DNA from 3 places in the Bacillus seohaeanensis genome. Region 3 is predicted to be linked to each of the others. Evidence: riboswitches for the same ligand, from Rfam matches in the RefSeq annotation. Region 3 holds a riboswitch; each other region holds the start of a gene.

Region 1 (11,111 bases), on a different contig from region 3:
AATAATCTGTCAACATATTCTACAACAATACTAGTAAATTTTTTATACTCTGTGCTAAAATTAAAAATATTCGATATACTTTGTTCGGTTTAGTTACCATTTTTTTCAAAATAATTCATTCTTTTGAAGTATATTGATGAACAGCAATTACCATTATCTGCTAGCAAAAAAAGGAGCAGGTCAATCAAATACAACAAGGTTTTCAGGAAAATGGAGGAAATACTATGGAAACGTTTGTGCAAAACCTTTTAAAAGAATCTGAGAAGTCTTTCTCGGGTTGGGATTTTAACTACATTTCAGAGACTGGAAGAATGGACAATGAGCCATTATCTTGGAGTTATACAAGTATTATTCTATCTTATCTTTCTACATCAAATGCTTTACTTGATATGGGTACTGGCGGCGGAGAATATTTATCGCTATTGTCTCCCCTTCCCTCTAAAACAATAGCAACAGAAGGATACAAACCGAATGTGCCGATAGCAAAACAGCGACTTGAGCCACTTGGTATAGATGTATTTGAAGTAACAGATGATGAAAACCTTCCATTTGCAGACGAAAGTTTCGACCTCATTATTAACCGACACGAGTCTTATTCACCTAATGAGGTATACAGGATTTTAAAGAATAATGGCGTATTTATCACACAGCAGGTGGGCGGAAAAGATTTAATTGACTTGAACTTTGCTTTAGGTGCGTCAGAAGATACTGAATTTGCTCATTGGAATCTATCCTATGCGAAAAAGCAGTTAGAGGATGCCCATTTTACAGTACGAAAAAGTCATGAGGAATTTCCATATAGCCGTTTCTATGATATTGGGGCACTTGTGTACTATTTAAAAGCAATTCCTTGGCAAATTGAGGATTTTTCAGTAAAAAGGTATGAAAATTCACTCCTAAAGCTTCATGAGAAAATAAAACGAAATGGATACATTCAATTTGACTCCCATCGTTTCTTCCTCTCCTGTATTAAAAAGCAAGGCTAACTATCTGTGTCTAGCCTTGCTTTTTTCCTTCTTCTATTAGTAGTAATATCGGCATATCTAAAAAAGAAGTAAGTCAGAGTGAAAATCGCGATAGCAGCTAATTCTAAATTTAGATAGTATTGAAGGCCTTCTCCGAACAAAGAAAGTGCCGTATTCGCCTCCGGTGGACCTGAAAGAAAAAAGTAATTCGAACCTAGCCATTGATTGATAAAAAAAATGGGAACAGCCATCACGTTTAACGTGATGATCCCATAAAGAACAGACCTTAGTTGCAGAGTGTAACGGCGGCTGTAAAATAAATACACGACCATTAACGGAATGGCCATATGGTGAAGAAAAAATTTAAAGTATCGATAATGAGGAAATTCAAAAAGTAAGTCAGGTGTTACTAAAGCTAAAATTGGTGGAAAAAATCCTATATACAAATAAAAATAAAATATCCATTCACTTCGTTTCCAAAATAAGAAGATTCCTAAGAAAGTACTAAAAGAACATAAGTGCAGTGGAATATAAGACCTTGCATCCCATACTCCGTAAGAAATGGACCAAACTTGATAGGAAACCTCAGAAACGAGAAGGACGACTACTAACATATGTCCCGTTATTTTCTCGAATCTCCCTTCTCTTCTTAACCGTTCTTTATTTAGGAACAAGATAAAGAAAAGAACAAAAAATACGGCCAGTGCTCCAAAATGAGAAGAAGAGAATAATGTAAAGGTCATCATATTTTCAGGTGTAAACATACGACTCCTCCTTTACAAATAATGTTAAGCTTCGAATAGGAGACTCCTCCTATTTATATTCCATAGAAACTCCACTTTTCCTAGTCCATTCTATATCTAAAAAATATTGATGTAAAAATACGGAAATTATGTTAAAATTCAAAATTAGATAAATAATTTAAATTCGGAGGATCCTTATGAGACAGAAATTAAAAGCTTTTGTCCTCCCAATTTTCATCATGATCATTGGGATTTCAGCACTATTTATACATCAATTATTCGAAGTGAAAAAGACACCACAAGAAAACTGGAGCCGCTCTCTACCGCTTGATTACGCTTCAGATGAAAAACCGCTTTTTTTCCTTCAAGATAAAAATTTATTCATTTCTAATAAAAATAAAATAGAACATTTTAGTGTTCAGGATGGATTAACAATAGAAAAGGTTAAAGATATTCCTACAAAGGTAACAAGAGGCTATCCATTTTGGACGGACGGTTCACAAACTATTATGATCAAAGATAGCAACTTAGTAAGTACAAAGAATAATAAAGATACGGTACTTGATAATAACGTCACTGGAATAGCTATTCATCACTCTCATATTATTTATTGGAAAAACGAAAAAGCTTATACACTTAATCTTGAAAACCAAACATCTAAGGAGATTCACCAATTCGAAAGTGAGATTCATAATGTATACATAGCAGACGATGGCAGTGCAATTTTTGCGGTTATGAAAGATGATGTGCATGCATCCTTATACTATTTAGATGAAACAGGGAGTGTTCTAAAGGACCCATTTTTTACTATTAGTCAATCACCAAATGACCGTGTAGAGGGACTAGTTTTCTCTAAACAAAATGACACTCTTCATCTTTTATACAACCACCAATCAAGAACGCAGGGAACAATAGCTTATAAGATTAACAAATTGTCTGTCTCCCTTAATGACGATAAGGATAGTAATATAAAACCACAAGAGGTAAGCTTTTTAAATGAAGAATCTAATGCAAAATTAGAAGCTCCTAGATCAGCTAAAATTGTGGAAATTGACGGCAAAAAGAATATTTTGTTTACTGCAGAGAGTCACAGAATTGACGCCAAAAATGCAATAAGCCTATACCTTGCACCATACACTAAAGGCACAGACATTACCGCAAAACCTATAAGTACAACAAAAAACTTTGGCTTTGCTCCAATACGAGTTGCCGGTGATAGCCTAGTCTGGTTTGACTATGATGGTGATAGCTATGAATTATTCGGTGCTTCCCAAGATAAAAATGTCGTTGCTGCTAGTAAGGAATGGACAGATCGGTCAGTGAAAGAAGGCATTAACAATGCCGTTTTAATGCTGTTTAGTAGTCTGATAACTGTATTAACTTCCTTTTATTGGGTGCTACCTTCCTTATTTTTATTAATACTTTTATATATATTCAAACCAAATGCATTTGAGAAAGACGATATTAATTGGGTTGAGTACGCATCAATCATTATCTTTTTAGTAATGCCAATAACGTTTATCAGTCGTGCACAAAGTGAATACTTTCACTCCGTTGCTCCTAATTATTTTTCATTCACCGGAAGTAGCTGGGTTTGGTTGCTAATAATCTCCGTTATCTCAGGACTTATTTGGAAATATGGACGCAATCCTGAATGGGGTACATTTGCTGGAGCTTTCTACTTTATGGGGGCGTATATTCTAATTTTCATTACCTCTATAGGACCTTATTTATTTAATCTCTATTAATCTAACAAAGGGCAGCCGGATGTGGCTGCCCTTTTCCATTGTTTTACTATAAAATTACTTTCTATTTAGATTGTCTAATGTCCGACTCAATGCATTCGATACTTTTGTTCTTACATTGAATTCTCTCTAAATATCCGTAAAAGACTTTTACTCTGTTGATAAGGATTTTTCGATTTTGAAATTGCCGATATTACCGCAATACCGTCAAAGTAGTATTTTTTTATTTCACTAATATTATCTTCCTTAATCCCGCCAATTGCTACTTTCGGGATCTTGATTTCATTCGCAATCCTCATTAGTTCAAGCTCCAAGGCAATTTCACTATCTGCTTTCGTTTTGGTCGGAAACATCGCACCTACTCCAATATAATCAGCACCATCTTTTTCCGCTCTTTTAGCCTCTGCAAATGTTTTAGCTGATACTCCAATAATCATTGTAGAGGGTACGATTCTTTTTACTGTATCTAATGGAATATCTTCTTGCCCTATATGTATCCCGTCTGCCTCCACACTAAGAGCGATATCGACTCGATCATTGATAATCAATGGAATATTATACGGGCTTAATAATTCCTTAAGTGCCTTTGCTTTTTTATAAAAACCCAACCCATTTAGTTGTTTTTCACGTAATTGAACAACCCCAACTCCACCTTTTACTGCTTCTTCTGTAACATGGAGCAGTTGTGGAAGTGATAGCGAAGAATCTGTTACAAAATATAACGAAAGTTGATTAATAAGATTCATAGATTTTCGCCCTTTCTTTCCAAGTTTCAGGGGTTAATAAGGAGATAGCATCCATTAAATGAACCTTAAACGTACCAAGTCCCTTTTTTTCACCTGTACCTTCTGCGATTTCACCAGCAATCCCCATCATCGATGTCCCGACAATGGCAGCGAGAAGTAAGTCATTACCAGCCCCTGCCATACAACCGATGAGTGATGCTGACATACAACCTGTTCCCGTAACAGATTGCAACAATGAAGAGCCATTTTCAACATGAAAAACACTAGTACCATCTGAAATAACATCTTGTTTTCCGGATATGACGACAATCGATTTCCACTGTTTTGCTGCCTGTTTTGCTAGCTCACTAGGGAAGATGGAAACCGTCCCTGCATCAACTCCTTTTGTTTTTGCTTTTACATCTAAAAGGGAAGCAATCTCCGAAATATTACCTCTTACAATGGAAATGTTTATGAGCTGAAGGAGGCTTTTTGCCTTTTCTGTTCGAAAAGCAGTAGCCCCTACACCTACCGGATCAAGGATAACAGGTATCCCTTTGTCGTTCGCTGCCCTCCCAGCTTTAATCATTGCAGAGAAAATATTCTCGTTTAACGTACCGATATTTAACACAAGTGCATCGGCAAGCAATGTCATATTCCCCGATTCCTCCGGAGCACTTGCCATTACAGGCGAAGCGCCCGCTGCTAGCGTTACATTCGCACAATCATTTATCGTTACGGTATTCGTAATATGGTGTATTAACGATTTCTTTTCGCGGGTAGTTTTTAATAAATCCATCGCACGCTCTTTCATCATTTGGCTTCTTTCTCCCTTCGCTCCATAGTGACTCCTGCATCCTTATATAATGAATGAAAATGATGTGTCGGGCCATGGCCTTTTCCAATTTCAAGGCTTTCTTTAATTGCACCTGTTATATACTGTTTTGCAAGTTTGATAGAGTCTAGCAACTCTTCTTCTCTCGCTAAATTAGCGGCAATTGCTGACGACAACGTACAACCAGTACCGTGTGTGTTTTTCGTTATTATTCTCTCGCCTTTTAACCATGTAAATTCCCTTCCATTGTAGAACACATCATCTGGATTTCCGTTGAAATGGCCACCTTTCAGAAGAACGGACTCGCTGCCTCTAGCCTGTAATTGTTCACATAGCAATTCCATATCTTCGTGGCTTTCCACTATATTTCCTGTAAGTGTTTCAGCTTCAGGAATATTCGGAGTTAAAACAGTTGCAAGTGGCAGCAGCCTTTCTGTCAAAAGAGAAATTGCCCTTTCTTCAAGTAGGGAGTGACCTCCTTTTGAAATCATAACTGGATCCATTACAATATTTTTTGGACGATAATATTCTAGTCGGTTTGCAACAACTTTGATGATATCTGGATTGGAGAGCATTCCTATTTTCACAGCATGTATTGGCATATCTTCAAAGAGTACATCGATTTGAGCTCCGACGATTCCTGGGTCTATTGACTGGACGGATCTCACCTCTTGTGTATTTTGAGCAGTAACAGCCGTTATAACAGACATTCCATAAACTCCGAGAGCTGAAAATGTTTTCAAATCCGCTTGAATTCCTGCACCACCTCCTGAATCAGAACCTGCGATCGTTAGAGCTGTTCTCATATAAAACCCCTCCTAAATAATTTGTTTTTATAAATGCTTTCAATAAAAACCAACCTAAAATCGAACCTACGATAGAACTAACAAGAAAGCTCGGAATAAAACCGAATAGAGCGGCATCTTGACCAAGAAACAAACGGACTACCGGGTAGCACGCCATCGCTCCAATAATGCCTGTTCCCATTACTTCCCCTATCACAGCACCGACAAGCTTTTTGGTTTTCATATACAAAACACCGGCAAGGAATGCACCTATGATGCTTCCAGGAAATGCAAGTAGAGAACCCGTTCCAAGCAGATTTCGAATCGTCGAAGTTAATAATGCTTGCACAACTGCATAATAAGGACCAAGCAGAGCGACAGATAATACATTCAAAAAATGCTGTATTGGGAAAACCTTTGCGAAACCGGTCGGAATATACACAAGGTGGCTTGTAATCACCCCAACACTTACTAAAAGGGCAGTCGTTGTCATCTTTTTAGTTTTATTCAATAAAAAAATCCCCCTTAAGCTTCTACACTAAGGGGGAAAACATTCAATCCACTATCAGGTTTGCGAATATATAAAAAGGTGCAAACCTGATAGAAGTTTGCGCCAAAATTTATTTTCCGATAAACGCCACTTCCCTACGCTGGTACTATCCAGATCAGGTTATGAGGGTTCAAGACATATCGGGTCTTTCTCTCAGTCGGCCATTTTCCGACACCCCTAGTGCAGATTGCATATGTAATTTTCATTGTGAGTATACCATAATGAAGATAATTTAAAAAGCCCCTATTAGAATATTACGAATGTTTTTTCCACCTTCTTTTATTGTAAAAATGAATATAAAAAGCAATGCAAAAAGTTAACCACGCTCCTCCAGCTGTAAACCCACCAATAATATCACTTGCATAGTGAACATGTAGGTAGACCCTGCTTAATCCAATAAAAAGAACGAGAAGTCCTCCAGTAATAGCACTAATCCATTTTAAATACCGATAATCAAAAGCCCTAAATAAAATAAATGCAATCGAACCGTATAAAATGAAGGAACCCATTGAATGTCCACTAGGGAAACTATAACCACTCTGTTCAATTAATGCTTCCATATCCGGACGCTCCCGCTTAAAAAGCCATTTTAAAACCCAGTTAAAACCACCTCCAACACTGGTAGTTAGGGCAAGAAAAAGCGCTAATGAATACTTTTTATATAAAAGTAATAAAATGATGACTAACAGTGTAAATAACACTATCCACTGTACACCACCAAGATAGGTTATTACTTTCATTACCGCTGTCAACCGATCTGATACGAGTGATTGAATAAATGTAAAGACCGCATCATCAAAATGCTTTATTTCATCTTCCTGCAATTCATCTACTATATTCACAAATGCTAGTATAAATAGTACAAACACAACAAGGGATATAAATAAAAATATCCCATGTTTAAATTTTTGCTCTTTCATTATTTCTTCCCTTTCTTTAATCTCCCATTTATGACACATTCCGCTTTTTGAACTACTACATCTATTGGGCTTTTTTGGTTTTGGCAGTTGTTTTCCTCTTTTTTGTTGCCGTTTTCTTTGGCTTTTTTGGTTTTATGGAATCAATAGAGGCTTGCAATGCAGCCATAAGGTCCGTAACATTTTCTTGCGGTACATTTTCCCTAGCATTCACTACTTCTTCTCCCGTCTGTTTTGCTTGAATCAGTTCTTCAAGTCTTTCACGGTATTCATCATAGTAATTGTCTGGTTCAAATTTCGCAGTAAGTTGATCAATAAGGAGCATTGCTGTATCCAATTCCTCTTTAGGTACTTCATCTTCTCTAGGTACATTCGGCACATCACGAGTTCCCCGTACTTCATCAGGAAAATGAATTGTTTCCATTATTAATGTGTTTTCATACACTCTTATTACCGCAAGCTGTTCTTTTGAGCGTATAATAATTTTAGCAATCCCTATTTTCCCTGAATTAAGCAATGCTTTGCGAAGTAAACTGTATGCTTTTTCCCCACCGCCATTTGGTGAAATAAAATAACTACGGTTATAAAAGATAGGGTCAATCTCTTCTATTTGTATAAAATTTAAAATCTCAACAGCCTTTTCTTCATTTACCTCTTTTAATTCATTTAACTCCTCATCTTCAAGGATAACAAACTTATCCTTTGTTACTTCATACCCTTTTACAATCTCCTCATGCTCTACCTCAATCTCACAATGAGGACATACTTTTTCGTATTTAATTGGCGTATGACACTCCCTGTGCAAATTGTGAAGCTTTATATCTCTGTCCTCTGTCGCAGCATGTAATTTTATCGGAATGTTTACTAGTCCAAAGCTTATACTTCCTTTCCAAAGCGTGTGCATATGCTCTACCCCCTTTTTTCATCTTTAGTACTAGTGAAGATTTGACTTCCTATTACTAGCATGAGTTAAAAGGTATATAATTCATTCCCTAAAACTTCTGGAAATATTCTAATCAAAAAAGAGCACAATACATAATGGAGCACTACTATCTAATAAAAAAGAGGCTGGGACATAACTAAAGTACTATACCCTAAAGACGAACAATGTCAGGTTAAATTATTTAGTAATCGCTGTTAAACACCGCTGTTGATTTCCGTGTCAAGACTTCGCTTTCCGCGGGCGGTCGGTGAGCCTCCGGGAAAAGCGGAAGCGGCTTGATCAGCTCGTGAAGAAAATAGGAAAATCCCCTAAAGGCGTCCTTTGCCTTTTGGGGATTTTGTCTTTTTCACAGCGAGCTAGCCGCTGGAGCTAGACATGCGCTGCGCTCTTGCGAGGTCTCACCTGTTCCGCTTTTCCCGCAGGAGTCTTCGTCTTGCACTCCAATCAACAGCTAGAACAAGTTTAAAAGAACAACACGTTTTATGAAGACTTTAAAAAAATCCGAACTAATTCAAATGAAAGAATTAGTTCGGATTTTTTATTCACCTAGAACACATTTGTCCAGCCTCTTGTGCGTTATCTATGCACTTAAAAACACTTTTCTTTCCACCACTTTTTGAGCATGATCTTTTAGTAGTTCATACTGTTCTTGTTCTGTGTAGTCAGAAGTTGATAGAACTTTGTAGGATTCAGGTTCGTTAATCGCTAGTTCTAATTCTACATCGTACAAATAGGTGGCATTACCGATTAAGTCCATATTATACTTATCCGCACCTAACTTGTTCACTACAACACGCACTTTACCGCCATTATTGTATACTTCAATTTCTTTATTAAAAGAGTTCAAATCAAGTAGGCAGGAGACAAGACTTGAAGCAGACATTGCTGTACCGCAAGCATTCGTAAATCCAACGCCTCTTTCAAAAGTACGAACATAAATTGCTCCATCATCTATTGGATGAACGAAACTTACATTGACACCATCTGGGAAAAGGTTGTTTGGACCATTTACAGATTCTGAAATACATTTTTGCTCATTCGACACAATATTTTCAACCTTTACGATACTAATAAGATGCGGATTTGGAACCGCAACCGCTGTAAAATGAAGGCGGTCTGAAATTTCCGGGACCTTTTTATCAATTAATGTTGAGCGATCTAAATTCATTGGCAGTTCTTTAAGATCAAAAAGGACTGGAGAAATTTCCACTTTATAAGTAGGAAGCCCTTCATAGATAGATGCGGCTTCCGAAACGTTTAAGTTGGCTTTCATTGTTTCAATAACAATATTCTTTTTATTTAAAAGCTCACAAACATATCTGCCAACACAACGCAAACCATTTCCACACATCGATGCTTCAGATCCATCGGCATTAAAAACGCGCATTTTTGCATCACATGTTTCACTATTCAAGACGAATAGAATGCCATCAGCACCTAAACCATCATGACGATCACAAAGCGATATTGTTAAATTTTGTCTATCTTCTTCCGTGAAATTGTACGTATCTTTTAACTCATCAATTAATAAGAAGTCATTACCTGATCCGTGACATTTTGTTAGTTTCAAATTCATTGCGAAACCCCTCCAGCAATTTTACCTAGTTATCTATATTCTTAATATCCCTAGCTTGCCACAACCAAGCCCATTTGGCAATATGGTTGACGATCTGTATGAATTTACAAAATAAAGAGGACTGCTTGTAGAAAAGCAGCCCCTTTATTTTTCTAACTTTCCTATTCAGCAAACTCCTCTTCTTGAATAAGCAATTGCTCAGACCACTGACAAGCATTTTGATAGAAATGACTTATTTCCTTTTGAGTAAAACCTAACTTATTTGTTAATTCTTCTACAGTTTTCCAATTCGCTTGTTCTATTGCGATAACCAAATCTAAAACTTCTTTCATGCGGTTTGGAATACCTCTTAGAGCATCACCAATATCATCCAATAACGGAAGTTCTTTTAATATTGTTTCCATTGGAACTCCTAATATCGTTTCCATCAATGAAAATAATCCTGTAAGAAAATAACTTGATCTACTCTCATTGGGAATACTATGTGAGGCGATTAGTTCACACATTTTCGCTCTTGTTAAACACAATTTTATCACTTCATTTTCTAGTTGCTCTTTCTTGCCGGTCTGCTCTCTCACCGCTAATACGTATATCCACCTTTGAATCTCAAAGAGCCCTAATAACACAATAGCCTGCCTAATCGAACTGATTTTATGTTTTGGTCTGTAAGCTGGGGAATTAATTAGTTTTAACAGTTTATAAGATAGCGACAAATCTTGCTCTATTAACTGTGCAATGAGATCAATGCTTGGCTCTTTCATCTCCAAACTTTGAATTACAGAATAATGGGAATGAAAATAAGCTGGTACATCATGTGTTGAAAGTATTTTTGGCTTGCTAAAAAAGTATCCTTGAAAATAATGATATCCCTTTTCTTTCGCTTCCATAAAATCTTCTTGCGTCTCTACTTTTTCTGCTAACAACTTGAATCCTAAGAGAGTAGCTAATACTTCTATTTTATTTCTTTTTACCCCATTTGTTGCTAAGAAGTCTACTTTAACATAATCCGCTAGCTTCATTAATTCATTACAATAAGGATTATTTTCTTGAAGAACAAAATCATCCAATGCTAATTTATAGCCAAGTCTTCTTAGTTCTTTGCAAATCCCCACTATTTCCGCATTAGGTTCAATTGTTTCCAATATTTCTACTACTATCTCTCGAGGATTAAAGAAGGTCGGAACCTTTAATTTTAATAAATTGGCTGTAAAATTTATAAAGCAGGGCTTACCTGCCGAAAGAGAATCGATTCCAATGTTTAAAAAACTATTTATAATTACGTCCGCTGTCGCTTGGTCCCCATCAATATTTGGAAAAGAATTGATAT
Region 2 (11,111 bases), on a different contig from region 3:
AGGTAGAAGTTCACTCGGAGGGAAGAATGGTTTCATTAAATTTGTACATCACACACATCGTGCTCAGGAAAAGAATAGTATAGTGCAGCAAGGAGATGAGTGTTATGTCCCTAATGAAACTACCAACGATATTGGCCGGACCTATTGTACGGAGAGTTGAACCATCTCAAGCCTTCATTTGGATTGCTTTGAGTAAACCTTTTCGATTGGATGCCAAATTGTATAAGGTGAATCATTACGGTGAAGGAAAAAGTGTGGAATATGAACAGCTAGATACCTTCGCAGAAACACGAACAGTTCAAGCAGGCAATCAGCTATATATATCATTAATTAAAATAACCCCTAAGCAGGAACAATTCCCCCTCAATACTTTAGTCGGCTATAACCTTACATTTGAAGATGAAACAGAGAAACTTGATTTAGGAAGCTTTCATTTACTTTCTTCTCAATACAAAGGATCAATTGTTTATGGTGACCTTGTTTACCCAACTTTTTATATAGCGGACGATGAAAATTCTAATATTTTATACGGCTCCTGTCGTAAGCCTCATGGAGAAGGAAATGATTTACTGCTCCATGCAGATAAATTGTTAGCAAATACATTCGATGATATTACAAAGCGACCGTCCTCCCTTTATTTAATGGGAGACCAAATTTACGCAGACGATGTGGCAGACCCTCTTTCTCCTATGATTTCTCATTTGGGAAACGCATTAACTGGGAATAAAGAAGATTTAGGGTCAATAGAACAACGTCTTAATGAAAGCCCTTTTCAGCAAAGTATAACGAAAATAAACGGACGACAATATATAACAGAAAACTTCTGTCAATTCACCTCTAGAAAAGCTGCTAATCACCTATTAACATTGGGGGATTATGCTTCCATGTATTTGCTTGCGTGGAGTCCTGAATTATGGAGAACTGCTCACAATGAAGGGTTGTTATTACCCTTTGTAGACGCCGTGAAAAAGAAAGAAATTTATTTTACTTTTGAGGATGATGACAAAAAACGAAATACTGAATTTCAAGAGCTACAAGAACGATACCAAAACCACTGGAATAATATCGCACATTTTGAAGAATCGTTATATTCTGCTAGAAGACTACTTGCGAACACTCCTGTCTATATGATGTTTGACGACCACGATATTACCGATGATTGGAATATTACAAGGGAATGGAAAACAAATGTCTGGAATGCTCCATTAGGGAGGCATGTAATTAGTAATGGATTGACCGCTTATTGGCTTTTTCAAGGATGGGGAAATAATCCAAAACAATTTGATGACGACTTTGTAAGAACAATGCAAGAGTATTTTGATTCTTCACTAGTGAACACCGCGGAACACCAAAAATGGATAGAGCAGCTATGGAATTTTGATGCTTGGAGCTTTCTTTCCCCTTCTTCACCTAAAACAATATTTCTTAATACAAGAACACAAAGAGGCTATGAGGATGAATTAAAATCCGTTCAGTTTTTAGGAATAGCAGAGGAATATCGTCCTACACCAAAGCTTATTAACGAACAAGAATGGAATCGACTTTCTTCTTTATTAGAAAATGTAGACCGGGAACATAGGGAACCACTAATCATTGTTTCCCCAACACCACTTTATGGAATTGGACTTATTGAAAATTTTTTACAAAAATACATTCTTCCATTGAAAGCAATTGGAATTCCCGTTCAAAGCATGTTTGATTTAGAGGCATGGAAATATAATGAAAAAGCCTTTAGTGAATTTATCCACCAAGTAGCTAGATGGAATCCTAGTCATTGTTTTATCCTATCTGGAGATGTCCACTCTGCTTCAGCTGTAAAGTCTACTGTCACCTTTTCGGAAGGCAATGAATTAACTCTTCATCAATTTACTAGCAGTCCTATTAAAAATAAAAGCTATACCGGGCTTTGGGGCGGTTTTATGAAATTTCTCATTGGCTTCAACGTTCGAAAAAGAATAAATCGTACAATTTATCGTTATTGCAATAACGATTTCAAGCTGATAAAAGAAGAAGACAAAACTCGTATACCCCAAGATTATGTTTGGAAAGAGGACATTCGATACCTTCACATAAATGACAATTCTATTATTGAAACAGATAACAATTTAGGGTTATTTCAGTATTCAAGAGACGAGGTGCAAAATAGGTTGTTAACAACTAATGAAACCTCGGACTATTCATGGAGAGAAAAGTTATAAAGTCTATTTTCTATATTTATTGGTACAGTAAGGACGATATCTTTACACTTAAACTACTTTCTCTATAAAAAGGCGTCGCTAAAATCCATCATAAAGCGAAAAGTATAAACATTATTACACCTTATCTATAACCATTATTTAAATATTCAAATTAGTTTTAAAATAGGCAGGATAATTTCCCGTTGCTATCGAAATACTCCTAAGAACGTACGTTTGATTAGGAGGAATGAAAATGGACCGAATGAGTTGTTTATCGTACCTGCTGTATCAATGTGATGATGAAGAAGTGAAAGATGTCGCAATCAAACTCCTTAATGGGGACCTATTTCTGAAAGAAGCCAAGCAGATGAAACGAATTTATCCTCATATCATCGCCGCTGAGTCGCTTCAAAAAAGGAAAGATATCGATGACCGTAAAGTTGCCCAATTTGTGGAACAATATATGCTTATGGAGGTGTGAATAAGCCTTATCTCTATAACCCTTACCGTTTTTCTTAACACTGTAGTCACACTCCTTTTGACAATAAGGAGTGTGACTACAAATTTACTATTCTAGCAACATTCTTTTATGCTTAACTCCCCACTTTTAAAGCAACCGCTTTTTCTCCCACTGCTCGTATCAGTTCTGGTGGCATTGGGAATGCTACCGCAGCCGGATCCGAAGCAACAGCTGCAATCGTTTTATCAAGATCACCCGCTGAAATATTATATTTTTCAAAATTACTTGGAAGCCCTACTTTATACTGCAAAATCCGGATTTTCTCTATTACCCTCGCTAAAACAGTTTCTTTATCTCCGCTTGTCTCCACCGCTAGTGCTTGTGCAAGTTGGTTGACCTTTGGTAAATAAAGATTAGGGATATGTTCCATCACAATAGGTAGGAAAACTGCGTTCGCTAAGCCGTGAGGGATGCGGAATAATGCACCATACGCATGGGCGAAGTTATGAACCGGAATTGCATTTAATGCAAAGCTAAACGCTGTAATCCCCATCAAGCTACCCTGTAACATCTCCATCCTTGCTTCCACATTCACCCCATCCTCAACAACAGAAACTAAATTTTGTTCGACAATCCGAATTGCTTGAAGAGCATGCGCATCTGTTATCGATGTTGCTGTGGGGGAAGCTAGTGCTTCAATAGCATGTGTCAAAGCATCAAAGCCCGTAAAGGCAGTAATCGCAGGTGGCAGGGATACCGTTAAGTCCGGGTCTAAAACTGCCATATCACTTGCAAGAAACGGATTAATCAGATTCGTTTTCAGCTGAATTTCTTCATTAAAAATAACGGCGATAGGAGAAACTTCCGAACCTGTTCCCGCAGTTGTTGGAACCGATATATGGGGAATCGGTATATAATTAGCTTCCGGAAATGACTCATACTTAAATCCTCCTGGAATAGCCTCGTTAATGTCAGATAATCCATGATGAAGGGAATACTTAACCCCTTTTACCGTATCTAAAACACTTCCTCCACCAACAGCAAGAACGGCATCTGCCCCTTTTTCTCTCGCATAACGTGTTGCTGCATTCACTGTACTACTTTCCGCATCTTGTGTTATTTCTAAAAACGTCCCGACAAGTTCTGGTCCAACCCCGTGGGGAGTTAAATTAAAAATCCCCGATATTTTGTCCACAATTCCAGCCTTCTCTAATCCTCTATCACTAAAAAGTACAACACGTTTCGCACCTAGCCCTCTAAAAAGATCTGGAATCATCGCTCTACTATTTGAGCCGCTGTATATTCCTGTTCGCAACATAAATTGGGACAAAGTCGTTGTTAACATGAAATCACCTCTTATTAGTTTTTATCTAGGAAATGATAAAACATTTGCATATGGATAGCTTTTCTATCGGAATAATTTATAGATATCTCCAGCGCCTACCCCGTTTTAAGTTCATAAGCCAATCATTCTCAAATGGCAGGAACCACGTTTTTGCATTTGTTATTCAGACTGAGAAAATAAAATCTGATACCAATTTCGCTTTTCAAGTTGTGGGACCATGGATGTATGAACATGCTTAAGCTGTGTGTAGGCATCTAATGAATGCTTGCCCATTTCACGACCAATACCGCTCTGTTTATATCCTCCAAAGGGTGCGTCATTCCTTAACATATGCCAATCATTAATCCAAACAACGCCTGCTTTCAACTTTCTCGTCACGTCGTATGCCTTATTAACATCCTTTGTCCACACTCCTGCTGCCAGTCCATAAATCGTATCATTAGCTTGCTTTATTGCCTCGTTTACATCGGAGTAACGGATAACGGATAATACCGGTCCAAAGATTTCCTCTTGGGCAATTTTCATATCATTCGTGACATTAGTGAAAATCGTAGGCTCTATAAAAGAACCACCTTCACAACCGTCTACTGTTATTTCCTTTCCACCACATGCAATTGTAGCCCCTTCTTTTTTTCCAGACTCAATATAAGAAAGGATTGTATCTCGCTGTTGTTTGGATATAACAGGTCCGATTTCCGTTGTAGCATCCAGCGGGTTGCCAAGTTTTAACCTCTTCGACCACTGAACTAGACCTTTCACGACTTTATCGTAAATAGAATCTGGAACAAAAAGACGTGTTCCTGATTCGCAAAGCTGGCCTGAATGCAAAAACACTCCAAATAAACTACCAGGAATGGCTACCTCTAAATCCGCATCTTCAAGAAAGATACTAGGAGATTTGCCACCAAGTTCTAGTGTCGTATTTTTAATCGTTTCAGATGCTAAGCTCATAATTTTTTTACCTACCTCAGTAGATCCTGTAAAAGCCACCTTGTCTACTTCAGGGTGTGTCGTTAAGTATTCCCCTACTTCTTTCCCTGACCCTGTCACAACATTTATTACTCCAGGAGGAACAACTGTAGAAATAATCTCTGCAAGCTTTAATGTTGATAACGGTGTATAGCTTGCTGGCTTAATAACTACTGTATTTCCCATCGCTAAAGCAGGTGCAATCTTCCATGAGGCGATTAACATTGGCATATTCCATGGAGTAATTGCTGCACAAACACCTATTGGTTCGCGCCAAACGAAGTTATGGGAGGGTCCTGGAAATGGAGGAACTGGAAGTGTTTCGGAAAACGGGTAGTCTAAAACAAATTTCGCCATTTGCTGAAACAAGTCAGCCATTTGCAAAATGTCATTGGATGACACGCGACGAACAGTCCCACCAGAGCTTATTACCTCCAAGTAGACAAGTTCTTCTGCGTGAACGGTTATTTTTTGTGCAATTGCATTTAAAATAACTGCTCTATCTTTCGGCTTCATTTCCCGCCATTCCTCATTTTCAAATGCCTCTCTTGCAGCTTTTACTGCCTTATCGACGTCCTCCTTACTTCCCTTTGCTGCTGTTGCAATCACTTCACCTGTTGCTGGGTTAGTAACGTCAAATGTTTGTCCACTTTCTGCTTGTTTCCATTCCCCATTAATAAATAATGGAAAAGACTTCACATCTACATTTGTTGTCATACCTTATCCCCCTCGTAAAAATATCATTCCTAATGATTGAAAATTCCGAAATAAAAAGGTAGAATGAAACTGCTTACATATAAGTCTATTCTAGTAGCTTCCATATTCATACCGCTGAAAATGTAGGGGAGAGATTTGTCGAATGCTTGATACGAAAATCTATGATTATATCGATTCACTGCAAGCAATCAATAATCCATTAGAAAAGCTTGAAAAAATTTTAAAAGGATGTATTGAATTTTTTCCTTTTAAACGCGCCTCAATCTTTGCTTATTCGCCATTAAATTACTATGGGGAAGGAATCATGCAAATTGATCACGGACGTGTCACCTCAATGAGTTACATAAGAGAAGATGTACGGAAAATACCGCCTATTTACTTTTCCTTGAAAAACAACCAGCCTCATCTCATCAAAGTCGATCCAAATGGTCAAAACTTCCCTCTAAGGTATATACAAAAGTTTCAATTATCCTCCTTGTTGATTGTTCCTATTAGCTATAAAAAATCAGTAATCGGTTCTGTTTTAATAGACCATTATAATGAAAATGAATCACTCGAAAAATATGACTCTACGATGCTCTATCACTATTTTCAAGTAGCAGCAGAAGCGCTTTATCCCGCTTCAAGTCCGCAAAAAATCTTAAGTAGACGGGAACGTGAAGTATTGCAAAGGCTATCCTATGGATACAGTTTAAAAGAAATGGCCGATAAAATGGGGATCAGCGAGTATACAGTAAGAGACTATTTAACTTCTGTAAACCGGAAACTTGGTACGAGACATCGAGCAGAAGCAGTTGGAGTAGCCATGCGGAAGGGGCTGATTCGTTAGCGGGGTCCCTATAAAACTATAAGAGGAACTAGATGAATTATCTAGTTCCTCTTATTTATATAATTCCATAGAAAGTTATTCTAAGACGCTTTATTTATCTGATCATTACTACCATCTCTTCGTTGAATTAACCTTGGTGCTGTTGAAATAAGCAACACTAATACGATTGAACATAGTATGGCTGTGCCTAACATTGTTGCTCCATTTGCAAGGAAAGAAAATAGGACCGGGTTCGTCCCCTTAGGTGCGTACTCAGCAAAGAAGATAAATCCTGCAATAAAATGCCAGAAGTACCTCGCAAGACTTCCTACAAATACTGCAACAACACTCCATACAAGTGCTTTTGTTTTCCGATTATTTCGTAATGAGCCTTGAATAATTCGAAAAAACAACCCTGCAAACCCAATAAATGCAAATGCAAGAAAATACTCCATAATCATTTGAACAGGATGAGCAATCCAAGCATCCCCTAACGCAATCTGCAGCAGCCCCCATACAAATCCAGAAACGATACTTGCTTTTACTCCATGCCTAAAAGCAAGTAGGAAGATTGGTACCATTGAAACCGAAATCGAAATACTTGGCGAAAGATTAATTGAAGGAAGGAGATCGAGAATAACGGCAAATGCCGCCATCAAAGCAGCTTCAATTAATCCCACAAGCCCTATTTTTTTCATAAAAAAATCCCCCTTTTTCCAAAACGAAACCAGAAGGGAGTATTAAACAGAGATAGACTAAAATAGCCTATCCTCCACATTCCTACGCTAGTATTAACTAACAGGTTCAAAGGGTCAGAACAGATTCACACCTGTTCACTCTCAGCTAAAAAGCTCCCCTTGTGGCTCGTTTTATGTAATTGTATACAATAATTATTATACATGACTTGGTTAGTATTAGAAAGTAATTACGAAAAGGTTTTGGAATAACCATACTATACGTTATTAATTCTAAAGAGTAATAGCCTCTCTACTCCCTAAAACTCCTTTGAAGAAAATGGTAATAATAATTTCACACCTCGCTTATTCGAAGGCAACACCTTCAAGTCAGCAATCAAGTGCGTAATGTATCCGGCGACACAGGTAATAAAAATCCCTTCAATCCCTGCTGATAGCTCAAATTGATAAGCAATTACTGCGAAAAAGACAACACCAAGAATAGAATGTGTATAACTTCGATGAGAAATTAACGATGCTATTATTATATAAACGCCAAATAATAACAACCAATTTTCAGCTAGTGATAATCCTCCTGCAAAGACTCCTACACCTGTCATTGTCAACATATGCCTCCTCGTAATAAAAGAAGCAATAATAAGTATTCCTGTCCCGGCACCGATGCCTAACCATTTTTCCGACCCCATCCCTTCTAGAAAACTATAAAGTATCACGAGCAATCCGATGAACTGGGCTAGCTTTTTAATAAATTTGTGAGAAGACGTAATCTTATTGCTTAACTTTCCATTCACATCGAGGTCAGGTACCAATCCTGATACTCCCCCCAATGCAACTAATGATAACGTTGCAGCAGGATCAGTTTGAAAGTTATTGGCAACAACAAATCCTGTTGCTGCACCTAATGCCATATGTACTGTTCCGTTCAATGTTTTTCCACCTAATTCTATTATTTATTTAACACTGTTAATGCTATATTAAAATACTATTTTCCTATTTCCAATATGTAATAGTATTCATTTTTATCACCGGATTAACGATGAGTTCCCGATCACTTTTCTTATTTCTGCATCGTTTCTGTTACACCATGGATTGTGATTAATCATCTATCGATGACAACCTAGATGGTTTTCTCCCCCGTATTTTTAGCTAATAAAGTTAGCAAAAAGCTGATTCATCCATGGAATCAGCTTTTACAAGTCATCATTTTTCTAATGCTCCAGCAACATCATAATCACTAGGATCAATTTCTGTTTGTCTTCCCATAGAAAGTTTGGCAAGCTCCGATCCCAAATAAGGACCGACTGTGAGCCCCGAAGCACCAAGACCATTCGCAATAAGTACACCAGAAATGCCAGGAACTACACCAAAAACAGGAAGAAACCCAGGTGTGAACGGACGGAATCCTACTCTCGCTTCGAGCATCGTGCTATCTGCTAAACCGGGTGCAACTGTCAATGCCTTATCAAAAATCTCATGGAGCCCCCCTGCTGTCACTCGATTGTCGAGACCTACTTCATTCTCATGAGTTGCGCCTACCACAACTCTCCCATCTTCAAATGTGAGAAGGTATTGGTCATTAGGGGGCATAACAACAGGCCACTGACTTGTATCTATACCTTGTATGTGAAGGTGAACGATTTGTGCCTTCTGTGACGATACTAAAAAATGAAGACCCAAAGGCTCTAATAATTCTTTTGACCAAGCTCCTGCTGTCACGATTACTTTGTCAGCTAGTAATGTTTCTTCTCCCGTTGTGATCCCTATTACACGCCTGTCTTTAGACAGAAGCTTTGCATCCCTTTGAAGAAATGTTGCCCCATTACGTTCGGCAGCACGAACCAACGCATTACGTAAGGCTCTCCCGTTCACTCTTGCAGCTCCGCTTACATAAACAGAACCAAATTCTTCTGATAGAGGTGGGAACAACGCCTTTGTTTTTTCCGGAGAGAGACGAGTAACTTCACCGATTTCTGGTGCATCTTCCCGTCGCTTTAGTGCACGTTCTACCATCTTATCTAATTTCTTTTCATCTGTATGTAAACTAATTGCTCCTACTCGTTCGTAGCCTGTTTCTGTTTCGCCATCTGCTTCTAGTTTCGTAATTAGCTCAGAGTAGTATCTCGCTCCTCCTTTTGCCAACCTGTACCACGCTTTGTTACGGCGCTGCGAAAGCCATGGGCAAATAATTCCTGCTGCAGCATCCGTAGCCTGGCCAGGATCATGGCGATCAACCAGTGTAACATTTTCGCCTGCTTTTGCAAGATGATAAGCTGTTGATGCTCCAAGAATTCCTGCGCCAACGACAATATACCTTTTCATAAAAAACACCTTTTTCATTTACGTCTTTCTTGTTATTTTACAAGAAATTGGAGACTTAGTACAAGGCACAACGGAGTCTGTCCCCCTGTCTCTTGATATACTCACTCTTCCAAAAAGGGGCTATATAAGAAGGGGACTGACACCGAAGAGTAATGGACGGTTACTTTGATGAAGACAACAAACCTATTCAACTTAGTATCTGCTAGCTTCCTTGCGGTGCCAGTCCCCACATATAAAGAATTCTCTTTGCAGGGAAAGTAAGTCATTTGCTTTTCAAGTAGAAAAGGGGGCAGGCACCGTCTGCATTTTACAGGGAGCTTCTTTGTTTAGATATTTCTTTTTAGTCTTTGTCTGCCTCGAAATAGAATAACGCACACACCTATCTAAGATTATTCAAGGTGATTATTATTTAAACCAGCCCTTCTCCTTCGATTGAGTTATAGCTTCTATTCTATTTTTCACTTCCAGCTTATCTAATATAGCAGAAATATAATTACGGACTGTACCTGTTTTTATACTGAGTTTATCTGCAATTTCTTTCGTGTTATTCCCCTCGGCTACAAGTCCTAGTACTTCTAGTTCCCGATCTGTAAGGGGATTCCCTTCACCATAGGCATCTTCCATAAGTTCGGGGGCATAAATTCGCTTGCCTGCAATTACACTTCTTATCGAATTTGCAAGATCTTCACTGGGACTGTCTTTTAATAAATATCCATCTACACCAGCTTTTAACGCGCGCTGAAAATAACCGGTTCTGGCAAAGGTCGTCAAAATAATAACTTTGCAATCTTGGTCCTTTAGCTCTTCTGCTGCTTCAAGTCCTGTCTTACCTGGCATTTCAATATCCATAACACAAACATCCGGCTGAAATTTATGAGCAAGAGCTACCGCTTCTTCTCCATTAGATGCCTTACCGACTACTTCCATATCTTCTTCCAGATTAAGAAGTGACCCAAAGGCTCCTAACAGCAGTTGTTGGTCTTCTGCAATAACTATTTTAATCATAATTATTCCTCCTTCCCCGTCTGTTTTACATCATTAGGGACTCGTATAATCAATGTTGTCCCTTTTTCTGTTACGACCTCCAGATTTCCATTTATAAACTCTAGGCGTTCTCTCATTCCCATAAGCCCGTGCCCTTTTTTCTCGTGTTCTTCAGGGATTTTGAACTTGCCATCATCTTGTATTTTCATAATTGTTTCCTTCCACGTTTGTTCAATAGAAAAGAAACAAGTTGAAGCTCCACTATGCTTTACAATATTGGTCACAGCTTCTTTCAAACACATACTTAGAATATTCTCTGTTAATAGAGAAACATTTACTAACTTGAACTCTTTGGTTCCCGTGAAATTAATTTGTGCCGCCTTTAAAATTTTCGTCACAAGAACAATTTCATCTTCCAAGCGAATACCTCGCATCGAAGATACCATCTTTCGCACTTCATTTAATGCCGTTCTTGCTGTTTGTTGCACATCCTTCAATTCATCCCTTGCTTGCTCGGGGTTTTTATTTATTAATTTCCTTGCTAAATCACTCTTTAGACCAATAAGAGATAGCTTTTGTCCAAGCGTATCATGAAGATCACGAGCAATCCTTTGGCGTTCTTCTAGTTTACTAAGCT
Region 3 (11,111 bases):
TTTGCAGGAACATTAAATGCAGAAGGTTATTTAAAAGTGAGAGTGACAAAAAGAGTTGAAGATACAACGCTTGCGAAAATCACCCATTTAGTCGAAGAAGCACAGGGAGAAAAGGCTCCATCGCAAGCTTTTGTTGATCGGTTTGCAAAATACTACACACCAATCATTATTGGAATCGCCTTTCTTGTTGCGCTCATCCCACCGTTAGTGATGGGGCTTGAATGGTCAACATGGATTTATCAAGGATTAGCAGTACTCGTTGTTGGCTGTCCTTGTGCGTTAGTCATTTCTACCCCTGTTTCCATTGTTACCGCAATAGGAAACGCAGCCAGCAAAGGGGTATTAATTAAAGGTGGAGTTTATTTAGAAGAGTTAGGACAATTAAAAGCGATTGCTTTTGATAAGACGGGTACATTAACAAAAGGAACACCAGAAGTAACTGACTTCATTTTATTAGAGAACCTGGATGAGAAAGAGGTTTGGAGTAAAATTGCGGCACTCGAATTTTACTCACAGCACCCATTAGCTGCTGCATTAGTAAGAAAAGCGGAGGAAAATAATATTGATTTTCGAAACATTTCTATAACTAACTTCTTATCCCATACAGGAAAGGGCATCAGTGGAGATATAGATGGTGCGGAATATTTTATCGGGAATGAAAAACTTTTTGATGCTGTTCCTCAGCAGAAAATCAAGGATTTGCAGTTGAATGGAAAAACAGTAATGGTCTTTGGAAAGGAAAATCACCCGCTTGCGCTCATCGGTGTTGCTGATGAAGCAAGAGAAACAAGTAGAAATGTTATAGAAGAGCTTCATCGTTTAGGGATTAAACAGACAATTATGTTAACTGGAGACAATGAAGCTACAGGGGAAGCAATCGCAGCAAAATTAAAGGTGAAAGATATAAAGGCTAGTTTATTGCCAGAACAAAAATTAGATTTTATAAAATCTTATCAAAAAAAATATGGAAAAGTCGCGATGGTAGGAGATGGTGTAAATGATGCTCCTGCACTTGCCGCTGCGACCGTTGGTGTTGCAATGGGTGGGGCAGGTACGGATACTGCGCTTGAAACGGCAGACATCGCACTGATGAGTGATGACCTCGAGAAACTACCTTTTATCGTAACATTGAGTAGGAAAGCACTAACGGTTATTAAGCAAAATATAACGTTTGCGATTGGAATCAAAATTATCGCATTGCTGCTTGTTGTTCCTGGTTGGCTTACACTGTGGATTGCAATATTCGCTGATATGGGAGCAACATTAATTGTAACGTTAAATGGTTTAAGGCTATTACGAGTTAAACAATAACTATCCGCTAGTGGGTCACGATTTTACTGATTGAGTAGTTTTGATATAGGGAGGGATTGTTTATGAGCGGTCATCACGACCATGGTCACCATCATCATGGACATTCAACGAATAAAAAAGTATTGTTTATTAGTTTCCTATTAATTTTCCTATTTATGATAGTCGAAGTAATAGGAGGCATCTTGACAAATAGTTTAGCGCTTCTTTCCGATGCAGGGCATATGTTAAGTGATGCAGCGGCATTAGGATTAAGTTTATTTGCCTTTTACGTTGGAGAAAAAACATCTAATAAAGCGAAAACGTATGGATACAAACGGTTTGAAATCCTTGCAGCATTTTTAAATGGGCTCACACTTTTGCTAATTTCGCTTTATATATTTTGGGAAGCATATAATCGATTTTTAGAACCACCGTCTGTTTCTGCCAATATGATGTTTATTGCAATCATTGGACTTGTCGTGAACATTATTGTTGCTTGGATGTTAATGAAAGGTGATACAGAGCATAATTTAAATGTGAGAAGTGCTTTTCTTCATGTCATAGGTGATATGCTTGGGTCCGTCGGAGCAATTATTGCTGGGGTCTTTATCTACTTTTTTGATTGGACACTTGCCGATTCATTGGCATCTGTCATTGTATCGGTTCTTATTTTAATAAGTGGATGGAGAGTTACGAAGGATGCATTTCATATATTGATGGAAGGTACACCAGCCAATTTAGATGCTTTGGCGATAAAAAAGGAGATACAATCATTTCAAGGCGTAAAAGATCTTCATGATTTACATGTTTGGTCGATTACCTCTGATTTTCCTGCATTTAGTTGTCATGTAGTTGTAGACGATACAGTAAATAGAGACGATATGTTAGCTAAAATATCCTCGTATCTTGAAAAAGAGTTTAATATTGAACATTGTACGATTCAAATTGAGGGAGAGACTGTAAAAGAAGGTTGTCATCATTCTTGTACGTTAAGTAGTGAGTGATAAAACGAGAATTTTTTACAGCAAAAAATAGTACGCATACATCGTATAATGCTTGTTGAAATACTGCAGCTCTTGTAAAAAGAAGGAGTAGGCCCCAGTAGCCTATTCCTTCTTTCCATTTAAGTAGCTTATGGTACTTCGTGTCCCATTGAACTATGCAAAATGTTAAACCATTGATCATGATTTAATTCGATTGTTAATGCTTGGACGGCATCTGTGATACGTTCTTTTTTTCCAGAACCAATAATCGGCATAATGTTTGCGGGATGATTTAACAACCATGCATACATAATTTGATCTATTCCTTTTGCTCCAACTTCTTCGGCTGTTTTTTGTAATGTGGAACGTAAGCGGCTTGATTTCTCATCTTTACCGTTAAAAACTTTTCCGCCAGCTAAAGGCGACCATGCCATCGGAGCTACCCGCTTTTCTTGGCATAAATTTAATGTACCGTCATCAAAGTTTTCTAAGTTGTAGACAGAAAGTTCGAGTTGATTTGTTACTAAATCAAATGGTAAAAAGGATTGAAGCATATCCCATTGGTGATCTTTAAAGTTGGAAATGCCAAATGTATGAACTTTCCCTTCTTTTTGTAGTTGAATAAAGGCGTCTGCAACTTCTGCAGGGTTCATATAAGGATCGGGTCTGTGAATTAATAGCGTATCTATGTAATCTGTATTTAGATTCGTTAAAGATTGTTCAACAGAATGGATGATATGTTGTTTGCTTGTATTATAGTGATGTGTTTTGTGAGCAGGTCTATTACTAGAAGGAAGCACGATTCCGCATTTCGTTACAATCTCCATTTTCTCTCTTAATGAAGGTTTCTCACGGATAGCATCTCCAAATAATGCTTCGCAAGTATAGCTTCCGTATATATCAGCATGATCAAAAGTAGTAATGCCAAGCTCTAAACAATGTTCGATTAACGATAACGTTTCCGAAGTAGATTGATTCCAGTCCGCTAGTCTCCATAACCCATGTATAACTCTTGAAAAAGATAATTCTTCCGTCATTTGAATTCTTTCCATTAAGAAAACCTCTTTTCATTCAGAATATTTGTGGCTAATATAAACTGTATAATAATAGAAAGTGAATGGGAAATTAAATGATTGAATTGGAATAGGATTTACGGGAAAATTCTTGAAAAATTATAGTATGTGTGGCAAAGTATTTCATGAAGTAAACGTTTAAAACCATTTAAATAGAGCGAGAATTGTAGGGGGACCGGTGTTGCCGGTTGAGAGTGTGTCCTAATAAGACACTAACCCTTGGAACCTGATCTGGTTGAAACCAGCGGAGGAAACATATTCTTAACAGTAACTTTACCTGTTTTAGAAATATGCGCCTTGGGTTCACGAAACCCGGGGCGCTTTTAGTATTCAACAGGTGATTTTATTCTAGTATTCACCTGTTGAAATAATAGCTGTATTTAACAGTTGAATTCTCGGTTGAATTCTCGTTATCCCCACATATTAGTTCTATTATGAAATTTTTTATCGTTTACATACATAAGAAAGGGGAAAGAAGATGAAAAAGTGGATTAGTATCCTATGTGTTGTGTTTCTATTGACAGCATGCGGAAGCCAACAAAAGGAAGAAGGCTCACAGGGAGAAAAGGAATCGCTTAAGAAAGTATCGGTAGTATTGGACTGGACACCAAACACAAATCATACTGGGTTATATGTAGCGAAAGAAAAAGGCTATTTTAAAGAGGAAGGGCTTGATGTTGACATTATTATGCCGGGGGAAGCTGGCGCTGACCAGCTTGTTGCTTCTGGTAAAGCAGAGTTTGGTGTTAGTTATCAAGAGGGTATTACACAAGCTAGAGTAGAAGGTGTTCCCATTGTTTCCATTGCGGCTGTTATTCAGCATAATACTTCTGGTTTTGCAGCTCCAAAACAAAAAAATATTACTTCACCAAAAGATTTTGAAGGCAAAACATATGGTGGCTGGGGTTCTCCTGTTGAAGAGGCAGTTATGGCTTCCATTATGAAAAAGGAAGATGCTGATATAGACAAGGTGAAATTTGTTAATATGGGTGACGCTGACTTTTTTACAGCTGTTAAAAGGGACGTTGATTTTGCATGGATTTATTATGGATGGACTGGAATTGAAGCAGAATTACGAGGAGAAGAGCTAGATATGTTATACGTAAATGAGTATTCTGACAAGCTCGACTACTACACTCCTGTTCTATCAACAAATGAAAAAATGGTGAAGGAAAATCCTGAAACAATAAAAGCGTTCTTAGCAGCTGCATCAAAAGGATATCAAGTTGCCATTGACGATCCTAGTGAAGCAGCTAACATATTAAGCGATGCTGTACCTGATTTAGATGAGGAGTTAGTAAAGAAAAGTCAAGAGTGGCTTGCAAATCGATATCAAGACGATGCACCGAGATGGGGAGAACAAAAGCTTGAAGTATGGGAAAACTATGCAAATTGGATGTATGAAAACAAACTGTTAGAAGAAAAGTTGGATGCGAAAAAAGCATTTACAAATGAATTTTTACCAAAATAAGGGGTGGTATTAATGGGGAACTCGCTAGTTAGTATACAAATAATACCGAAAACACAAAATGGAGAAGATGTTATTCCATATGTAGATGAAGCTATTTCGATTATAAAGCAGTCTGGAGTAAAGTTTGAAGTACATCCTTTAGAAACAACGATGGAGGGAGAACTTTCGGAATTGTTTCACGTTATAGAAAAGATGAACAAGCGAATGATTGAAATCGGCAGTACCAATGTAATCTCACAGATTAAAGTGCTTTATCAGCCTGAGGGGATTGAGATGGAAACACTTACGGAGAAATATCGTCCATGAAACGAATTTTTCAAAAAGGGTGGCGACCATGTTTGGTCATCATCCTTTTATTTCTCATATGGGAGCTTGTAACGAATTTTGCCGAAGTCCCTAGTTGGCTTTTACCTGCACCGTCTGAAATATGGAAAGAAACTATCACAGTATGGCCAACTTTCGAGGAGCATCTCCTTGCAACTGTTATGTTAACAGTTGCTGGCTTCGGAATTGGTTGCGCAACAGGATTACTCGTCGCAGTTGCATTGCATTTGTTGCCGAAAGTAAGAGAGTCACTATACCCATTAATAATTCTGTCCCAAAACATTCCAATTATTGTACTTGCACCATTACTTGTTATTTGGTTTGGGTTTGGATTATTGCCGAAAATGATTGTTATTACACTTGTCTGCTTTTTCCCTGTAGCAGTTGCTGCTCTTGATGGTTTTAGACAAACCGGATCAGAACTTATTCATTATATGAAAATGGCTGGAGCAACGAAAGGTCAAATTTTTAAAAAACTTGAATGGCCACATGCATTGCCATCGATTTTTTCTGGACTAAAAATTTCTGCTACTTATAGTGTTATGGGAGCAGTTATTTCTGAATGGCTTGGATCGGAAAAAGGTATTGGCGTTTTTATGACACTTGCTTCTTCTTCTTTCCGAACAGATAGGGTATTTGTAGCTATTTTTACTATTATGATATTAAGTCTGGTATTTTTTGCAATAATCGTTGTATTAGAACGTTGGTTGATTAAGTGGCGAACTAAAGGTGAGGATATTACATGACAACACTAGAAATTAAAACAATAGAAAAATCATTTCAAGAAAACTTCGTGTTAAATAACCTTTCTTTACAAGTGAATGATGGGGAGTTTGTTTCGATTTTAGGTCCTTCTGGGAGCGGGAAAAGTACACTTTTTCACTTGATTGGCGGACTTTATCGTCCCGATCGCGGGGATATTTTATTAGATGGGCAATCTATTATTGGAAAAAGAGGCTCGATTAGTTATATGCCACAAACGCCTTCCCTTTTTCCTTGGAGAACAGTATTAGAAAATGTGTTATTAGGACAAGAATTAAAAGGAAAGAAAAATAAAAAAGAAGCAATTAATATGATGGAAAGGGTAGGATTAAAAGGGTTTGAAAATGCCTTTCCTCATCAATTATCAGGAGGAATGAAACAAAGAGCGGCCTTTGTCAGAGCGATGCTGAGTCCGCAAACGTTCCTTTGCTTGGATGAGCCATTTTCTGCATTGGACGAATTTACACGACTCGATATGCAAAAATGGCTGTTGTCCATTTGGGAAGAGGATAGAAGCTCTGTACTATTTGTTACACATAATATCGAAGAAGCATTATTTTTATCAGACCGAATACTTGTACTTTCGAGAAGGCCTGCGACTGTACAAAAAGAATTTCATGTTCCCTTCTCGCGACCAAGAAAAGAAGAAATACTATTAACCGAAGAATTTTTGCAATGGAAAACGAAAATCTATAAAGAACTCTCTCAATACGTATAAAACTCTCATAAAGAAATAGTTATTCTAAGTAAATATACCTATTTAAGGGTAGTGATTTTGAAAGAGGTTCATGATATTAATTAGGGATAAATACCAAATGGGATATATCAAATCCCTTCTACTATATAGGTAATTTATCCTATTTTCTTTTTATTTACTTCGCTCAAATTGAGAAAGTATGTATAATAAAGTGATGTGATTAGCTAGTTGCATAATAAGCTGAAGAGTCAGAAAAATTTTGCTTTTTAAGTTAATTAGCCATGATCAACAAATAGAAAGGTAGAGAGTTTCTCATCTACCATCTAATTTTTATTCTAAGGGGGACCATCTATGAAATTGAACTTAACAGCGAAGATTATTATTGCACTCATTTTAGGTGCAATTATTGGTTTGGTATTAAATTTATTTGCAAAAGATCTATTCGACATTTTAGACCCGTATTTATTTAATCCCCTCGGTCAAATCTTCTTAAATCTAATCAAAATGCTTGTAGTTCCAATTGTATTTGTATCCATCGTATTAGGTACAGCAGGGCTAGGAGATCCGAAGAAACTCGGAAGAATCGGTGTGAAAACGGTTTCTTACTTTTTGGTTACTACATGTATTGCCATCGTTATCGCAATTTGTCTAGCGTATGTGACGGATCCTGGAATGGTAGAAGGAATTGACAAGTCTCAAGCAGAATTTGAAACGGAAGAAGCACCGCCTGTTGGAGAGACGTTATTAGGCATTATTCCGGCAAATCCGTTAATGGCAATGGCAGAAGGAAACATGCTACAAATAATTGCATTCTCTATTTTTATTGGTTTAGGCTTAACGGCATTAGGGGAAAAAACAAAAGGTGTTTTAAATTTATTTGAACAAGTTAATGATGTGTTAATGTATCTTGTGAGACTCATAATGAAGTTTGCTCCTTATGGTACTTTCGGTTTAATAGCATCTGCTATTGGGAGTCAAGGTTTCGGTGCATTAAAAGCAATGGGACTATATTTTATTGTCGTGTTTGCTGCTTTAATTATTCACGCTATTGTAACGTATGGAGGTACTATTCTCTTCCTAGCGAAGAAGAGTCCGATTTGGTTCTTTAAAAATTTCAGTCCAGCGATGACGGTTGCATTCAGTACATCAAGCAGTAGTGCTACATTGCCTGTTTCAATGGATATTGCTCAAAATAAGTTGAACGTACCTAAATCAGTTAGTTCTTTCGTTCAGCCGCTTGGAGCAACAATCAATATGGACGGGACTGCAATTATGCAAGGGGTTGCAACTATCTTTATTGCTCAAGTATATGGAATAGATTTGAGTTTAGAACAGCTTATTACAGTGGTTTTAACAGCAGTGCTTGCTAGTATTGGTACAGCAGGTGTTCCAGGAGTCGGATTAATAATGCTTGCGATGGTATTAAGCAGTGTTGGTCTGCCTGTTGAAGGAATAGGGCTTATTTTAGGAATTGACCGTTTGCTTGATATGACAAGAACAGCAGTCAATATTTCTGGAGATGCTAGTTGTGCCTTATTTGTTGGAGAGTCAGAGAAAAAACGTACAATTAAGGAACAAAAAGGTGAAAAATAATGTATACAAAAAGGCTGGCAGCTTATTTGCCAGCCTTTTTGCATGCATTATTTTCAAAGAAAATGCTTATTTGTATTATTACGCTATATATAATGAGAAAGGAATTATCGATGGATGGCAGTAAAATAATTCATTCTCATATAATAGGAGGAAACACTAAATTAGTGGAAAAAAGGGAAGAGTAGAAAAAAATATAATTTTTTTGAACGAATTTCTTATTTGTACGTCTAATAAATGATATTCACTATCAATGTGATAAGAAAGGATTAAAGAGATGGAAGAGAAAGAGCTAATTAAAAAGGCAAAAAAAGGGGATCATGAAGCGTTTGCTCTTCTGTTTAAAGAAAACTATCCATTTCTCTTAAAATACTTGATAAAAATAACGCTGAAGCGAGATATAGCGGAAGAGTTGGCACAGGAAACGATGGCAAAATGTGTGGAAAAGATTCATCAATATAACGGAAAATCAAAATTTTCTTCATGGCTGATTACTATTGCTACAAATAAGTATATTGATGAGCAAAGAAAAAGAAAAAAGGAACAAAATTGGCAGAAGGAGGAATCTGATTACCGGAAGTTAAAATGGGAACTCGAGTCTCGTAATGAAGACTGGAATGACGTGCTCGCAGCTCTTGGCAAGTTGCCTGATGATACTAGATTAGTTATTATTTTGAAGCATTATTATGGGTATTCTTATGAGGAAATAGGTGTAATGACAAAGATTCCTGAAGGTACAGTAAAGTCGAGAGTTCACAACGGAATTACTTGGTTGAGAAAGGAGTTGAGAATAGATGAAGAAGAGTCTATCATCCGAACAAAGAGATGAGGGACAATTGGATAAATTGCTCAAGGAAGGTTTTGAACCGCTAGAAAAAAATATAGATGAAGATACTCCGACTCAGCAGTGGTTTGAACAGTTTGTAATCGAACAACAAAGCTTACAGCGTTCAAAACTAAAAAAAGATATATTATTATTTTTATGTGTTGCATGCCTTGTCCTTACAGCTTTTGCCATTACATTACTTCAACTGCCTATCCTCTTCCTTATTATCCAAGGAGCGGTATTTATATTGGCGACAGCATTCAGCAGTATTTCTTTTTTGAAGCAGGTGAAGAAAATATGACAAAAGAGGAATTGTATATTTTGCCTTTTGTTATTATCCTTTTGCTTATTCAAAGTATTTTTCTTTTCACAGATGCAAGGAAAAGAGGACATAATTATTGGTTTTGGGGACTATGGGGATTAATACAATGTCCGTTTCCAATTATTTTTTATTTACTATTTGCAAGAAAAGTTTGGAAGAGAAATAAACATAGGGAGGAATTTTAATGATTATAGTAACGACGGAAAGTGTGCCAGGTAAAGAAATTAGAGAGCTTAAAGGCTTTGTTAGGGGGAGTACTGTGCAGGCTAAACATATTGGAAAAGATATCATGGCAGGACTAAAAACAATTGTCGGCGGTGAAATTAGCGAATATAGCGAGTTGATGGAAGAGGCTAGAAATAAAGCGGTCGATCGCATGATTGCAGAAGCAGAAAGAATTGGTGCAAATGCTGTTGTTACCGTCCGCTTTGAGACATCAGCCGTCATGCAAAATGCTTCGGAAATTATTGTATATGGAACAGCTGTTGTGGTGGAATAAATGCCGGCATAGGACTGTACGTTAGTTAAATATAGGTTATTCAACATGTTATTACAAAAATAAGACCGGTGCGAGGCACCGGTCTTATTTTTGTGGGTTCTTTATTTTAGGCTGTTTTCGTAAAGATTGTTGCTTTTTAATGGAAATCGACGGGCAAGGTTCATAAGTAAAAACAACAATCTGTGAGAAAAGAGCCCTATTTTAAGAAAGTTTGTGACATTCCTTTTAATTTTAATGAATAAAATGTATAGGTTACTTAAAATCAGAGAAATATTGTTTGCCTATTAAGAGGAGGTTCGATACGTTGACTAGTTATGTAGAGAAAGCACTTTTTGAACATGACTTTTGGTTAAAAGTACTCCGAGACCATAGCATTTTTTTAGAAGGGGCACTTCATCATAAAGAAAAGGAAGATATAGCGAAAGCTGTCCATTTTAAAGAGTATTTTATAAAGGAGCTCGAAAAATTACCATCGCTATCAAAGGATCAATTAAGACAACTTAGTAAGCAAGTAGCACCACAAGTGAAGGCGTTAAAAGAATTTAAACTTTCGATTATTAAGCGGCAGTTACAAGGGGAAATTAAGATTCATTTCGGCCCTACTTTTATAAACCATATGGTGAATGAATTAGAAGAATACGAGAAAGTGTTAGGGTATTTAAAAAACGGAGAAGGACCGCCAATTTTTCACGAATTACACCATCATCTTCTTTGGCTCTCAGACGCTGCAGGGCATGCTGGAGCAATTTCGGGAACGGTTGATTTAGCCGAAAAAGACTTAAGACAAAAAGGGCTTATTTTTGAAAAACAATTTAATGAATTTTATCTTAAAGCAATAGAGCTTGCCAACTACTTAAGAGCGAATATTAGAACATTTCCTGCCCTTCGAAAGTTTAATGATGATGTGGACATTGAAATAAGACTTTTTCAAATCTTTTTAGAAGAATTAGAAGAAATGGAAATGAAGGAAGAAGTACTTGGAAGCTTTTCCGCTCAAATGGCAGATCATATGTACCGAGAGGAATCCTATTATATACAAAAAGTTGCAGAAGCGGAGAAGGTGTATCGTAGGGAATGAAAATTTCAGCTAATAAGAAAAAAGTGGGAGAGAGGACTGGCACAGAATAAAATAGCCAGCCCTTGTTCTGTCCCGTATTAACCGGCAGTAATACCCTACTGATTAAAGTTTGTCTATTGATTTCTAATAGCATATCCCAACTCTAGAATGTAAAAAAGAACTGCTTTCTAATTGGCTGAATACAAAATCTCCCGTG

What was found. A riboswitch is a leader RNA that binds a small molecule or an ion and turns the genes downstream of it on or off. The one in region 3 is predicted to bind thiamine pyrophosphate.
Region 1: another riboswitch for thiamine pyrophosphate. It lies ahead of thiW (energy coupling factor transporter S component ThiW); the one in region 3 lies ahead of ACFSUL_RS10095 (ABC transporter substrate-binding protein).
Region 2: another riboswitch for thiamine pyrophosphate. It lies ahead of thiT (energy-coupled thiamine transporter ThiT); the one in region 3 lies ahead of ACFSUL_RS10095 (ABC transporter substrate-binding protein).

What each region holds. Positions count from the first base shown of each region.
Region 1 covers NZ_JBHUMF010000015.1:176,034-187,144, forward strand. Annotated here, with positions in the region: gene ACFSUL_RS06945 (class I SAM-dependent methyltransferase) at 225-986, shown strand; gene ACFSUL_RS06950 (YwaF family protein) at 983-1,729, opposite strand; gene ACFSUL_RS06955 (hypothetical protein) at 1,906-3,456, shown strand; gene thiE (thiamine phosphate synthase) at 3,567-4,199, opposite strand; gene thiM (hydroxyethylthiazole kinase) at 4,186-4,995, opposite strand; gene thiD (bifunctional hydroxymethylpyrimidine kinase/phosphomethylpyrimidine kinase) at 4,992-5,819, opposite strand; gene thiW (energy coupling factor transporter S component ThiW) at 5,788-6,309, opposite strand; TPP riboswitch at 6,424-6,537, opposite strand; gene ACFSUL_RS06980 (phosphatase PAP2 family protein) at 6,603-7,268, opposite strand; gene ku (non-homologous end joining protein Ku) at 7,330-8,169, opposite strand; gene dapF (diaminopimelate epimerase) at 8,789-9,784, opposite strand; gene ACFSUL_RS06995 (EAL and HDOD domain-containing protein) at 9,946-11,111, opposite strand, start outside.
Region 2 covers NZ_JBHUMF010000007.1:41,469-52,579, reverse strand. Annotated here, with positions in the region: gene ACFSUL_RS02960 (hypothetical protein) at 105-2,198, shown strand; gene ACFSUL_RS02955 (hypothetical protein) at 2,431-2,658, shown strand; gene ACFSUL_RS02950 (iron-containing alcohol dehydrogenase) at 2,771-3,982, opposite strand; gene ACFSUL_RS02945 (aldehyde dehydrogenase family protein) at 4,142-5,668, opposite strand; gene ACFSUL_RS02940 (LuxR C-terminal-related transcriptional regulator) at 5,811-6,497, shown strand; gene thiT (energy-coupled thiamine transporter ThiT) at 6,578-7,174, opposite strand; TPP riboswitch at 7,237-7,344, opposite strand; gene ACFSUL_RS02930 (metal-dependent hydrolase) at 7,471-8,097, opposite strand; gene ACFSUL_RS02925 (NAD(P)/FAD-dependent oxidoreductase) at 8,372-9,490, opposite strand; gene ACFSUL_RS02920 (response regulator transcription factor) at 9,896-10,495, opposite strand; gene ACFSUL_RS02915 (sensor histidine kinase) at 10,498-11,111, opposite strand, start outside.
Region 3 covers NZ_JBHUMF010000023.1:49,073-60,183, reverse strand. Annotated here, with positions in the region: gene ACFSUL_RS10110 (heavy metal translocating P-type ATPase) at 1-1,311, shown strand, start outside; gene ACFSUL_RS10105 (cation diffusion facilitator family transporter) at 1,374-2,294, shown strand; gene ACFSUL_RS10100 (aldo/keto reductase) at 2,423-3,325, opposite strand; TPP riboswitch at 3,505-3,616, shown strand; gene ACFSUL_RS10095 (ABC transporter substrate-binding protein) at 3,825-4,817, shown strand; gene ACFSUL_RS10090 (thiamine-binding protein) at 4,830-5,123, shown strand; gene ACFSUL_RS10085 (ABC transporter permease) at 5,120-5,887, shown strand; gene ACFSUL_RS10080 (ABC transporter ATP-binding protein) at 5,884-6,621, shown strand; gene ACFSUL_RS10075 (dicarboxylate/amino acid:cation symporter) at 6,952-8,193, shown strand; gene ACFSUL_RS10070 (hypothetical protein) at 8,193-8,378, shown strand; gene sigY (RNA polymerase sigma factor SigY) at 8,468-9,019, shown strand; gene ACFSUL_RS10060 (YxlC family protein) at 8,985-9,317, shown strand; gene ACFSUL_RS10055 (sigmaY antisigma factor component) at 9,314-9,523, shown strand; gene ACFSUL_RS10050 (YbjQ family protein) at 9,523-9,837, shown strand; gene ACFSUL_RS10045 (DUF2935 domain-containing protein) at 10,142-10,915, shown strand; gene ACFSUL_RS10040 (NAD(P)-dependent oxidoreductase) at 11,039-11,111, opposite strand, start outside.